One region of the Angustibacter luteus genome, then DNA from elsewhere that is predicted to be linked to it. Evidence: predicted binding sites of a transcription regulator. Region 1 holds the regulator's gene; the other holds the start of a gene.
The links. Region 1 encodes LexA, which represses DNA repair genes until DNA is damaged. Its sites were predicted from a motif close to TCGAACANNTGTTCGA; they were not measured.

Region 1 (9,646 bases):
CAGCCGGTGGCCCGGACGGACTCCTCGACGCGCTGGGCGATCAGGGCCAGGTCATCCTCGCCGACCGGCCGACCCTGGCAGGCCTTGCGTACACCGGACAGCACCTTGGCCCGGCTGAACGGCTCGGTGACCCCGGAACGCTTCACCACGGACAGGCTCGCGGTCTCGACGGTGGTGAACCGTCGGCCGCAGTCCGGGCACTGGCGCCGGCGGCGGATCGACGAGCCGTCGTCCGCGGCGCGTGAGTCGACGACGCGCGAGTCGGTGTGACGACAGAACGGACAGTGCACGTGCGCCTCCTCTCGGCGGTCGTTCTCGAGGTCGAGCCTGACATCTGCCACCGACAGTCCGAGGCCGTCCGACTTGACCGGCAAGGACCCGATTTCCCGCCCCGACCCGTGCTCCGCTGTGGACGGATCTGTGGATCACCTGGGGATGGACCTGTGGGTAACGACCACAACTTGTGGACGAAGCACATCGGTGTAACTACTAGATGTTGGGGTAGACGCTAGACCGTCCACTAGAGGTTCGCAAGGACCTCACGAGGATTGCTCGGCGTGTCCTGGACTTCCGTGCGGGTCGAAGCGCGCCATGCCCGATGCATTCACAGCCGTCACACGCGCCCCAGGGGCACGAACACCACGCGAAGGCGGAGCTGGGACGACGGAGGCCCCCAATCCAGTCGTGCTGGATGGGGGCCTGGGTCAGCCGCACGTCGAGGTGCACGTCACGTCAACGCGTGGGGACGGCGATCCGCTGGCCGGCCTGCAGGTTCACCGAGCGCAGAGCGTTGAGCTCCTGGATGCGAGCCACCGTGTCGCGACGGTCCGCGTTCGGCGCCACCTGGCCGGCGATGGCCCACAACGTCTGCCCGGGGGCGACGGTCACGTAGCGCGTCGGCACCGGGGCCGAGTCGGTGCCAGCCAGGCTGACCCCGCCGAGGAACATCGAGACGACGATGGCCGCGCTCGCGAGCAGCCCGGTGATCACGAGCCTGCCGCGACGCGTCAGCCGCAGCGCGGCCGCGGGAGCCGCCGACCGCACCGGCGCGATCTGGGTAGCACCCCACTTGGAGCCAGCCGGACGCGCGGCCCGCGCCGCGGCAGCCGGACGTCGCGTGGACATCGGTGCGTTGAGGGTGATCGCGGTCATGGGGGCCTCCGGGGAAGTAGAGGATCGAACGGTTGTTCGATCGAACGCCTGTACGATTTCTAGCACCAGGCCCCGACACTTGTCGAGTCCTGACCGAACACTCGTTCGACTCAGTCGCCTCATTCGTGCTCAGGGACACCACACCAGAGACCACCGACAACGCCCACTGACCGTGGTCCGCTCCCCCGTGGGGCCGGCAACACGTTCGAACAGATGTTTGAATCCGGGCCGGTCAGGCCCTACGGTTGGCCCACCGCCAGACGACGGAGGAACACGATGGCCACGCTCGGACGACCGCCCGCCGATGTGCACGAGATGCCCGAGCGCGACAACGGCGACGGCTTGACCGCCCGCCAGCGCAAGGTCCTCGAGACGATCCGGGACAGCGTGGAGCGCCGTGGCTACCCACCGAGCATGCGGGAGATCGGTGAGGCCGCCGGCCTGGCGAGCCCGAGCAGCGTGTCCCACCAGCTCACCGCGCTCGAGCGCAAGGGCTACCTGCGGCGTGACCCGCACCGCCCGCGCGCCATCGAGGTCATGTCGCCGGACGCGCCAGTGGCCTCGTCCGCCTCGTCAGCGGCCGCCTCCGCCGCACTGACCGCGGACTTCGAGGGCGATGCCACCGGTTCCGGCGATGCCCGTCCCACGCCGACGTACGTCCCCGTCCTCGGCCGGATCGCCGCAGGTGGGCCGATCCTCGCCGAGCAGGCGGTCGAGGAGATCTTCCCGCTCCCCCGCGAGCTCGTCGGTGACGGCGAGCTGTTCCTGCTCAAGGTGGTGGGCGACTCGATGATCGAGGCCGCCATCTGCGACGGCGACTGGGTCGCGGTGCGGCGGGAGCAGACGGCGGAGAACGGCGACATCGTGGCCGCGCTGCTGGACGGCGAGGCCACCGTGAAGACGTTCAAGCGCCGCGACGGGCACGTGTGGCTGATGCCGCACAACCCGTCGTTCGAACCGATCCCGGGCGACGACGCCTCGGTGCTCGGGATCGTCCAGGCGGTCCTGCGCCGCCTCTGACCCGCCCCGCCGCCACCGCAGGTGCGCAGGTCAGTCGACGATTGCCAGCCCGGCGAGGTTGTGTCGTGCGACGGCGTCGCGGACGGCGGGAGACGGTCGCACCAGGGTCACCACCGCCGGGCGGGCGGCCCGTCGAAGCTCAAGCAGCAGCCAGATGCCGGGCAGGCCGAACAGCGTGACCTGCTCGGCCAGCACCTGCACCGGGCGCCCGGCCGTCCCCGCGGCGTCGGACTCCAGGTCCGCAACGAGATCCCGCACATCGGCGTGCATCTCATTGCCGATCGCACCGTGCAGCACCACCAGGACGCCGACGTCGGCGTCGATGAGCAGGCTCACCGAGCCGGGCTCGTCAGCGTGGGTCGTTGGCTCTTGGACATCCAGGGACATGGGCAGCCTTTCAGAGCGCTCCCACCACGTGCGGGGAGCGGCTTCGTGAACGGCCCGCCACCTTGCTGGACGAGACGGCGGTCACCTTAGCAACTGCCGCCGTCATCTCGACAGCGCGTCCCCAACCTGTTGCAGGTCAGCCTCGTCGTTCCACAGGTGGAACGCGATGCGCACCAGACCGGCCCGGCCGGCGACCGTGCACCCGGCCTCCCCGAGCCGCCGGGCGAGCACCCCGTCGGCGTCCGGCAGGGACAGCACCGGCCGACCCTGCGGCGCGAGGTCGAGACGGGTACGCAGCCGGTCCGCCAGTGCGGCCCCGTGACCCAGCTGGTCGGGCGTGAGCGAGGCGAAGAGCTCCAGCGACGGCACGGTGCCCACCCAGGACAGCCAGGCCGGGGACACGTCGAACCGGCGCGCGTCGTTCGCCAGCCGCATCTGCGGCCCGTAGCACGACCCCCAGACAGACTCCCCCGCGTACCAACCCGCGTTCAGTGGGGTCAGGCGCTCGAGCACCTCGGGGCGGACGGTCGTGAACGCCGACCCACGCGGTGAGCACAGCCACTTGTAGGCGGAGCAGACACTCACGTCGAAGTCGGCGGCATCCACGGCCAGCCAGCCCACGGCTTGGGTCAGGTCGCAGAACGTCAGGGCTCCGACCTGGCGGGCGGCATCGAGGACCGCGTCGGCGTCGACCAACCGCCCGTCCGCGGACTGGGCCAATGAGAAGGCCACCACGTCGCAGCCCTCAGCGACCGCATCGGCGAGCTCCTCCAGCGGAACCTGCCGCACGTGCAGCGACCTCTGCACGAGGAACGGGTAGACCATCGAGCTGAAGTCGCCGTCCACGCAGACGACGCGACTGCCGGCTGGCAGGCTGGCCGCCAGCACCCCGGCCGTCACCGACACCTGGGAACCCGTCGCGACCCACGAGCTCGGCACGCCGACCAGGGCCGCGTACAGCGCGCGGGCCCGGTTGACGACCGCGTCGTACGCGACGGCGCACGCCTCACCCCGCTGCCAGGCCTCGACCTCGACGCGCACGGCGTCCGCCGTGGCCCGCGGCGGCAGCCCCAGCGTCGCCGCGTTGAGGTAGCCGGGCGCCGGCGCGAAGGCCGGGTGACCGCCGGGCGTGGGCGCGGTCGGCGTCTCGACATCCAGGTGCGTGATCATCCGACCAGGGTCCCGAGATCCGGGAAGTAGCACAATGACCGGCTCTGTCCGCTGTCCATAACACAGCGTTATGCTCTGTCCATGCTCGACGTCAACGCGCTCCGGGTCGTCCGTGCCATCGGCGACGAGGGCGGCTTCACCGCCGCCGCCAACGCCCTCGGGTACAGCCAGCCCGCCGTCAGCCAGCTGGTCCGCCGGCTCGAGCGCCGGCTGGGCACCGCCCTGGTCGAACGGCACGGCCGCACGGTCCGGCTGACCGAGGCCGGGCTCGTCCTGGCCCGGCACGCGGTCACCGTGCAGGGCGCGCTGGACACCGCCGACGAGGAGATCGCCGCCATCACCGGCCTGCGCGCCGGACGCGTGCGGGTGATGGCCTTCCCGTCCTCGTCCGCCTCCGTCGTCCCGCGCGCGCTGGCCGACCTGAGGGCCCGCCACCCCGGCCTGTCGGTCACCTTCAGCGAGGGCGAGCCGCCGCAGTCGCTGGCCGCCCTGCGCTCCGGCGAGTGCGACGTCGCAGTCGCGTTCACCTACCCCGGAACCAGCGCCGGTCGGGACGTGGACGACCTGTCCGGCCTGCTCACCGTGCCGCTGCTGGACGACGAGCTGCACGTCGTCCTGCCCGCCGACCACCCGCTCGCCGACGGCGAGCGGATCGGCCTGCCGCAGCTGCGGGACGAACCGTGGATCGCCGGCTGCCCGCGCTGCCGCGGCCACCTGCTGTCGCTGGCCGACCGGGCCGGGTTCACGCCACGGGTCGAGTTCGAGACCGACGACTACGTCGCCGTCCTCGGGCTCGTGTCCGAGGGCTTGGGTGTCGCCCTGGTGCCCGGGCTGGTCCTGCGCACCACGACCCACCAAGCTGTCGTCACCCGGCCGCTGCACCCGACGTCCCGACGTTCGGTGCTGGCCGTCACGACCCAGGACCTGCGGCGGGTCCCTGCGGTGCACGCACTGATCGAGTCGCTGCAGCGCGCGTCGCGCTGACCTCGGGCCGTACCGTGAGCCCGTGCCCGCCGCCGCCCCGACCGTCCTGCTGCAGCTCTGGGGAGTGGACACCCGGCACGTGGGCTCCGCCCTGACCCGGATGGCCACCACCCGCCGGCAGCTGCGCGACACCCCGGGGCTGCGGTTCCGCAAGCTCCTCGGCACGGGCAGCGGGCGCACCTTCACCGTCCGGGACGCCGACCCGCACCGCTGGGGGCTGCTGACCGTCTGGGACGGCGAGGCGGACGTCGCGCGCTACCTGGCCGGTCACCAGGCCCTCGACTCCTGGGACGCCGTCGCCACCGAGCGGCTCGACGTCCGGCTCGCGCCGCTCGCCTCCCGAGGTCGGTGGTCCGGGGTCGAACCCTTCGGGAACCCGTTGCCGCGCAAGGTGGACGGCCCGGTCGCCAGCATCACCCGGGCCCGCATCCGGCCGAGCAAGGCCGTCACGTTCTGGCGGGCCGTCCCCCCGGTGTCCCTCGACCTGCAGCGGGTCGACGGGCTCACCCTCGCCCTCGGCATCGGGGAGGCGCCCGTCGGGTTGCAGGGCACCTTCAGCCTGTGGCGCTCCGCGGAGGCGCTGACGGCGTTCGCGCACCGCCGCGCACCGCACGCCGAAGCGGTTCGGCGGACCGCGACCGAGCAGTGGTACGCCGAGGAGCTCTTCGCGCGGTTCCAGGTGCGCGACGTGCACGGCACCCTGGACCACCGGCCGGTCGAGGTCGGCACCCGACCCGACGCCAGCCCCACCAGCCCCTAGACTCGCGCCTCGTGACGGTCCGCACGCGTACCCGTCGAGGCGTCGGGCGCACTCGCGTCGCTGCGCACGACGGCCTGCGCCACCTCTCGGCAGTGCTGGCGGCGGCGACGGTGCTCGCCCAGATCGCCTACCCGCTGACCGATGAAGGCCGACCGCTGCGCCTCCTGACGATCACCACCGTGCTGCTGTTCGCCGGTGCCTCGGTGCTGCACGCCGCCGCGACCCGCGGCTACGGCTGGGCGCTCGGCCTGCTGGTGGTGGCCGGCGGCATCGGGCTGGCCGCAGAGGCGGTCGGCGTCCGCACCGGCTTCCCGTTCGGTGACTACGCCTACACCGGCACGCTCGGCCCCGAGGTGCTGGACGTCCCGGTCGTCGTCCCGCTGGCCTGGGTGATGATGGCCTATCCCTGCCTGCTGCTCGGCCGCCGCCTCGCCCGCGCCGGGGCGAGGCGCAGCCGACGGGGGACGCCGTCCTCGCTCGTGGTCGTCCTCACCGGCGGCCTGACGCTCGCCGCCTGGGACGTCTTCCTTGACCCGCAGATGGTCGCAGCGGGCTACTGGCACTGGGACGACCCGACGCCCGCGCTCCCCGGTGTGCCCGGCGTCCCGCTCACCAACTACGCCGGCTGGATCCTGGTATCCCTGGTCATGATGGCCGTGCTGGAAGCCGTGCTGCCGCCCGGTCGCAGCACCGCCGAGGGCGTGCCCGGCGTCCTGCTGGCCTGGACCTGGGCCGGCTCGACGCTCGGCAACGCCGTCTTCTTCGACCGCCCCGGCGTGGCGATCTGGGGCGGCGTGCTCATGGGCATCTTCGTCGTGCCCTACCTGTACCTGTGGTGGGACGGACGACCGTGAGCGCGCGCGGCCTCGCCCGCGCGCTGACCTGGACGACGTCCGCCGCCGCGCTCGCCCTGACCGCGCACAGCGTGTGGAACCTGCGTCACCTGCGCCAACCGCAGCCCGAACCCCCGCCGCCCGGTGAGTGGGTGTCGGTGCTGCTCCCGGTGCGCGACGAGGCGCACCGCGTCGAACCCACCCTGCGCGCCCTGCTGGCCGCGCTGGACGGCTGCCACGAGCACGCCGAGCTCGTCGTGCTGGACGACGGGTCGAGCGACGGCACGCTCGACCTGGTGCGGGCCGTGGTCGGCGACGACCCGCGCGTGCGGGTGGTCGAGGGCGAGCCGACCCCGACCGGTTGGCTGGGCAAGCCCTGGGCCTGCCGGCAGCTCGCCGACCAGGCGAACCACGCCAGTACCGTGCTGGTCTTCGTCGACGCCGACGTCGTGCTCTCCCCCGACGCCGTCGCCGCAACCGTGCACCAGCTGCGGGACAGCGGGCTGGACCTGGTCAGCCCGTACCCGCGCCAGGTCGCCGTCACCTGGGCGGAACGGCTCGTCCAACCACTGCTGCAGTGGTCGTGGCTGACCACGCTGCCGCTCGCGGTCGCCGAACGCTCCGCCCGCCCCTCCCTGAGCGCCGCGAACGGGCAGCTGCTCGCCGTCGACCGCGCCGTCTACGACCGGGCCGGCGGTCACGGCGCGGCGCGCGCCGACGTCCTCGACGACCTCGCGCTCCTGCGGGCGGTCAAGGCGACCGGCGGCCACGGTGGGGTCACCGACGGCACCACCCTCGCCACCTGCCGGATGTACGAGGGCTGGCCCGACCTGCGCGACGGCTACGGCAAGTCGCTCTGGACGGCGTTCGGCAGCGCCTCCGGCGGCGTCGCCGTCAGTGCGGCGCTCGGCGCCGTCTACTGCTGGCCGGCGCTCGCCGCGCTGGCCGGCTCCCCGATCGGCGCGTTCGGGTACGCCGCCGGGGTCGCCGGTCGGGTGGCGACGGGGCGGCGCACCGGCTCCCGGGTCTGGCCGGACGCCCTCGCCCACCCGGCATCCGTCGCTCTGTTGGGCGCCCTGACCCTGCGCTCCGTCCGCGAGCACCGGGCCGGCACCCTTCGCTGGAAGGGAAGGCCGCTCCCGTGAGCGGCCGGTAGCCTCCCGGCCATGGCGCGGATCGTGGTGGTGGGCGCAGGCATGGGCGGCCTCGCCGTCGCCGCCCGGCTGGCCGCGCAACGGCATGACGTCACCGTCGTCGAGCGGTCCGACACCGTGGGCGGCAAGCTCGGCTGGTTCACCCGCGACGGCTTCTCGTTCGACACCGGACCCAGCCTGCTCACCTTGCCCGCCGTCTACCGCGACCTCTTCCTGAAGACCGGCGCCGCCCTGGATCGCTCCGTCGAGCTCGTCGAGGTCGACCCCGTCTGCCACTACCGCTTCCCCGACGGCACCGAGGTCGACCTGCCGAACGCCTCCCGCGGCCGCGTCGTCCGGGCCCTGGACGAGGCGCTGGGCACCGGCTCCGGCGCGCAGTGGGCGGCTCTGATGGACCGGGCGGGCGCGATGTGGGAGATCACCCGCGGCCCGTTCCTGGAGTCACCGCTCGACGGTGCGCGCACCCTGGTCGGCCTCAGCCGTCGGGTCGGCGACCTGCGCACCGTCGCGCCCTGGCGCACCCTGCGCGGGCTCGGCCGCTCGTACCTGCGCGACCCCCGGCTGGTCATGCTGCTCGACCGGTACGCGACGTACACCGGGTCCGACCCCCGACGCGCCCCGGCCGCCCTGGCGACGGTGCCGTACCTGGAGCAGACCTTCGGCGCCTGGTACGTGCGCGGCGGGCTGCACCAGCTGGGCGAGGCACTGCACCAGCGGGTCGTCGAGACCGGCGCCCAGGTGCTGACCAGCAGCACGGTCACGGAGGTGCTCGTCGAGGGCGACCGGGTGTCCGGGGTGCTCCTGGCCGGCGGGCGGCGGATCGAGGCCGACGTCGTGGTCTCGGACGCCGACGCCGCGCACCTGTACGGCGACCTCGTGCGCAGCCCCGCCGCCGACCGGGCCCGCACGTCGCTGGCCGGCGCGACGCCGTCCCTGTCGGGCTTCGTCCTCCTGCTCGCGCTACGCGGACGCACGCCCGGGCTCGCCCACCACACCGTGCTCTTCCCGCAGGACTACGACGACGAGTTCGACTCCGTGTTCGGCACCGGCCCGCACTCGCGAGCGCCGCGGCCGGCGCCGGACCCGACCGTCTACGTCAGTGCGCCCGACGACCCCGCCCTGCGCCCGGACGACGACCACGAGTCGTTGTTCGTCCTGGTCAACGCGCCACGGCACAGCGTGGACGACGCCGCCGCCGGGATCGACTGGGACGCACCGGGTCTGGCGTCGTCGTACGCCGACCGGGTGCTGGACGTGATGGCGTCGCGCGGGCTCGACGTCCGGGACCGGGTCGTGTGGCGTGAGCTGCGCACCCCCGCCGACCTGGCCCGCGCGACGTCCAGCGTCGGCGGCTCCATCTACGGGTCGAGCAGCAACGGCGTGCGGTCGGCGTTCCTGCGCCCGGCCAACCGGTCACCCGTCGAGGGGTTGTTCCTCGTCGGCGGATCGGCCCACCCCGGCGGTGGGCTGCCCCTCGTCGGGCTGTCGGCCGCGATCGTCGCAGAGCAGATCGGCCGCGCCTGAGACGGCGACCAGGTCAGCGCAGCGTGCGACCCACGACCAGCATCAGCTGACCGAAGCCCACGGCCCCGACGGCGAGCAGGCAAGCGGCCCCCGCCGTCCCCCACGCCGCCGCGGAGTCCGGGTAGATGCCGGCGCCCAACAGGAACATGACCACGACGATGAGCCGGGTGGGGCGCTCGGCGACCGTGATCGCGCCCGCGTCCGGCATGCCGACGGCGGTCGCCCGCGCCCGCGCGTACTCGTGCAGGTAGCCGAGCACGCCAGCGCCGAGCGCCAGCCCGGCCCAGCCTCCGACCGCCCACAGCGCGAGGCAGGCCGCACCGTCCGCGACCCGGTCGGCGACGGCGTCCAGCAACGCCCCCCAGCGGGTCACCCGCCCGCTGAGCACGGCCACCGCCCCGTCCAGGTTGTCCAGCAGACCCGAAGCGACGAGCACGACCGCGCCCAGGACCGGCCAGCGACCGCCCAGCGCGGCGATCGGCACCACGGCGCAGGCGACGAGCAGCCCGACGCCGGTGAGCACGTCCGGGGGCACTCGCCAGGAGGCGAGCGGCCGGGCGAGCGTGAAGGTCAGCGAGAGCCAGAACCGGACGAGGCGGGAGGAGCGAGGGTCGGTACCGTGCAGCCGTGCCCAGCCGTCCAGGTACTCGTCGCGGTTCAGG
Region 2 (4,049 bases), 790 kb from region 1:
TCGGGGTCGGCGTCCGGCGTCTCGTCCGCCGTACCGCCCGGGGTGGGCTGGCTCGGCGAACCGGGCCGCCCACCTCGGGCACGGGCTTGGCGTGAAGGTGCCATCGGGCCGGGGCTAGAAGTCGACCTTGGCCTCGGGCACGGCGACCTCGGCAGGCGCGTCGACCCGCGGGCCGATGCCGAGCTTCTCCTTGATGCGCTTCTCCAGCTCGTTGGTCAGGTCGGGGTTGTCGCGCAGGAACGAGCGCGCGTTCTCCTTGCCCTGACCCAGCTGGTCGCCCTCGTACGTGTACCAGGCGCCGGACTTGCGGACGAAGCCCTGCTCGACCCCCATGTCGATGAGGCCGCCCTCGCGGGAGATCCCCTGGCCGTAGAGGATGTCGAACTCGGCCTGCTTGAACGGCGGGGCCATCTTGTTCTTGACGACCTTGCACCGGGTGCGGTTGCCGACCGGGTCCGTGCCGTCCTTCAGCGTCTCGATGCGACGCACGTCGAGCCGGACGGACGCGTAGAACTTCAGCGCCTTGCCACCCGTCGTCGTCTCGGGCGAGCCGAACATCACGCCGATCTTCTCGCGCAGCTGGTTGATGAAGATCGCCGTCGTCTTGGAGTTGCTCAGGGCGCCGGTGATCTTGCGCAGCGCCTGGGACATGAGCCGCGCCTGCAGACCCACGTGGCTGTCACCCATCTCGCCCTCGATCTCGGCGCGGGGCACGAGCGCCGCCACCGAGTCGATGACGATGATGTCGAGTGCGCCGGAGCGGATCAGCATGTCCGCGATCTCGAGCGCCTGCTCACCGGTGTCGGGCTGGGAGACCAGCAGCGCGTCGGTGTCCACCCCGAGCTTCTGCGCGTACTCCGGGTCGAGCGCGTGCTCGGCGTCGATGAAGGCCGCGATCCCGCCGGCCTTCTGCGCGTTCGCGACGGCGTGCAGCGCGACGGTCGTCTTACCGGAGGACTCCGGGCCGTAGATCTCGACCACGCGACCGCGCGGCAGGCCACCGATGCCGAGCGCGATGTCGAGGGCCACCGACCCGGTGGGGATCACCTCGATCGGGGCGCGGACCTCGTCGCCGAGGCGCATGACCGAGCCCTTGCCGAACTGTCGGTCGATCTGCGCGAGCGCCGTGTCGAGCGCCTTCTCGCGGTCTGCGGGAGCGGGCATGTTTCCACCTCGGGGTTCGGGTCGGGACTGCCGACCGCTACGTCGTGTTGTCATCGAGGAGGACGCTAGGCGACCCCACCGACAACGCGCCCGAGCCGGTCGCGATCTGTGGATCGTGGGACTGACCCGGACACCTGTGGACGACACTACCGAACAGGTGTTCGATCCCGGGGAACCTGTCCCGGCGTGTCGAAGGGACGTAGGCTCGTCCCATGTGCCGCAGCATCAAGACCCTCCGTGAGCCCTACACGCACGACGTCGGCCCGTCCGACGTCCAGGCCGCCGCGCTGCAGTACGTGCGCAAGATCAGCGGCTTCCGCCAGCCCGCCTCGCACAACGCGGAGGCGTTCCAGGCCGCCGTCCAGGAGGTCGCACAGGCCACCGAGCGGCTGCTGGACAGCCTGCAGGTGCGGGGCTCGGCCGCGAGCTGAGCTACTTCAGCAGCAGCGCGGCCAGTCGGCGACGCGTCACGGCCAGGCCGACGGCGCCCATCGCCAGCAGAACCGCCACGTTGCCCAGCAGCGACCAGGACACGTCGCCCAGGCAGAGCGCCCGCTCGATCACCACGCCGTGGTACAGCGGGGACAGCTCGACCAACCAGCGCAGCGCGCCCGGGTACGTGTCGACCGGGAAGAACGTGCCGGACAGCAGAGTCAGGGGCACCAGCGCCATCTGGATGTAGTCGAAGTCCTGGAAGTTGCGGATCCACGTGGTCGCCGCCATGCCGACGGCCGAGAACACGAACCCGATCAGCGTCGCGGCCGGTAGCGCCAGCACCGCCCACCAGCTGGTGGTCAGCCCCATCGCCACCGAGATCACCAGGAAGCCGACGACGTAGCAGCCCGCGCGCATCAGCGACCAGAGCATCTCGCCGATCGCGATGTCCCGCGGCCCGACCGGCGTGGCCAGCATCGCGTCGAACGTGTGCATGTACTTGAGCTTGAAGAACATGTTGTACGTCGCGTCGAAGACGGCACCGTTCATCGCCGACATGGCGAGCATCGCCGGCGCCATGAACTGGGCGTAGGTGACCGTCTGGCCGTTGGCCAACGTCACGTCGCCGATCAGTGCACCCAGGCCGATACCCAGCGAGAACAGGTAGAAGACCGGCTCCAGGAACCCGGTGAGGAACGCCACCCACTGGCGGCGGTAGGTGAGCACGTTCCGCTCCACCACGACCCCGGCCAGGGCGAGGGCGGCCATCAGACCACCATCCGACGGCGCAGCGTGCGGTGGGCGAGGTAGGCGCCGACGACCACCCACAGCAGCAGGTACGCCACGTGGGCGAGGTCGGGCCAGAGCGACATCGTGCCGAGCGTGGCGTCCCTGGCCAGGGAGGACCCGTGCCACAACGGGATCACGTAGGCGATGGGCTGCATCCAGCCGGGCAGCTGGTCGACCGGGAAGAACGTCCCGGAGAACAGGAACATCGGCACGAGGCCCAGCCGGAACACCAGGGTGAACGACGTGTCGGTCTCAGCGCGCGCGGCGATCGCGAACATCGGCCCGGCGTAGGCCAGGGTGACCAGCACGACCGCGACGAGCGCGAACACGCCCGTCCAGGACGGGATGGCGCCCAGCACCGCGGCGACCGCCAGGAACACGGCCCCGCTGAACAGGGCGCGCAGCGTGGTCCCGGACAGGTGGCCCGTCACGACGTCCCAGACCCCGACCGGGGTGGCCAGCATCGCGTGGAACTGACGGCTCCACTTGATCGCACCGAGCACGAAGTACGAGGAGTCGAACACCCCGGTCTGCATGGCCGTGGCGGTCAGGACGCCCGGCGCGATGAACTGCACGTAGGGCACGCCGTCGACCCCCGAGCTGCTGGCCCCGTCCACCAGTGAGCCCAGGCCGTAGCCCATGGCCACCAGGTAGAGCAGCGGCGAGAGGAAGCTGCCGAAGATCGTGCCGCGGAACGTGCGGCGCGAGAGCACCACGAAGTATTCCAGCACGCGCAGCGACGGGTGCGGCCCACCGTCCACGGGCTGTGGCGCCGGGCCTGGTCGGGAGATCGTGCCGGTCGCGTCCATCAGTCCACCAGCGTCCGCCCGGTGAGGCGGAGGAACACGTCCTCCAAGGTGCTGCGTCGGGCCAACGAGGACAGGGGCTGCACGCCACGCTGGTGGGCCGCGACCGTCGCCTCCTCACCGTCGTCGACGTACAGCAGCAGGCGGTCCGGCAGGACCTCGATGCGGTCGGCGACGCCGTCTAGCTTCTCGGCGTGCGGTGTGAGGTCCTCGTCGTCGAACCTCAGTTCGAGCACCTCGCGGGTCGACCACGTCTCGATCAACGACCTCGGTGTGCCCTCGGCGACGATCCGGCCGCCGTCCATCACGACCAGCCGGTCGCAGAGCTGCTCGGCCTCGTCCATGTAGTGCGTGGTCAGCACGAGCGTGACGCCCTGTCGCTTCAGCCGAAACAGCCTGTCCCACAGGACGTGTCGCGCCTGTGGGTCCAGTCCCGTCGTCGGCTCGTCCAGCAGCAGGATCTCGGGACGGTTGATGAGTGCCCGGGCAATGGTCAGCCGGCGCTTCATCCCACCGGACAGGGGCTCGACCATCGCGTCGGCTCGCTCGGTGAGGTTCGCGAACTCGAGCAGCTCGTCCGCTCGCACCCGGCACTCGGCGCGCGAGAGGCCGAAGTACCGGCCGTAGATGAGCAGGTTGTCGCGGACGGTCAGCTCACCGTCCAGCGAGTCCTGCTGCGGGACGACCCCCAGCCGCGCACGGATCCGGGCGCCGTCCGAGCGCGGGTCCATCCCGAGGATCCGCAGCTCACCGCCACTGGGCGGCGACACGCAACCGATCATCCGCATCGTGGAGGACTTGCCGGCCCCGTTCGGTCCGAGGAACCCGAACGCCTCACCGCGCTGCACCTGCACG

Region 2: a site for LexA is predicted at 1,314-1,329, ahead of recA (recombinase RecA). Genes of this name have one in related genera too.

Annotation. Positions count from the first base shown of each region.
Region 1 is NZ_BAABFP010000005.1:852,736-862,381, forward strand. It holds gene nrdR (transcriptional regulator NrdR) at 1-290, opposite strand, end outside; gene ABEB17_RS13235 (LysM peptidoglycan-binding domain-containing protein) at 733-1,152, opposite strand; gene lexA (transcriptional repressor LexA) at 1,429-2,172, shown strand; gene ABEB17_RS13245 (STAS domain-containing protein) at 2,203-2,508, opposite strand; gene ABEB17_RS13250 (aminotransferase class V-fold PLP-dependent enzyme) at 2,662-3,729, opposite strand; gene ABEB17_RS13255 (LysR family transcriptional regulator) at 3,811-4,713, shown strand; gene ABEB17_RS13260 (monooxygenase) at 4,736-5,473, shown strand; gene ABEB17_RS13265 (carotenoid biosynthesis protein) at 5,485-6,327, shown strand; gene ABEB17_RS13270 (glycosyltransferase family 2 protein) at 6,324-7,451, shown strand; gene ABEB17_RS13275 (phytoene desaturase family protein) at 7,473-8,984, shown strand; gene ABEB17_RS13280 (CDP-alcohol phosphatidyltransferase family protein) at 8,998-9,519, opposite strand.
Region 2 is NZ_BAABFP010000005.1:63,183-67,231, reverse strand. It holds gene ABEB17_RS09450 (regulatory protein RecX) at 1-104, opposite strand, end outside; gene recA (recombinase RecA) at 115-1,164, opposite strand; gene ABEB17_RS09440 (DUF2277 domain-containing protein) at 1,377-1,595, shown strand; gene ABEB17_RS09435 (ABC transporter permease) at 1,597-2,367, opposite strand; gene ABEB17_RS09430 (ABC transporter permease) at 2,367-3,197, opposite strand; gene ABEB17_RS09425 (ABC transporter ATP-binding protein) at 3,197-4,049, opposite strand, start outside.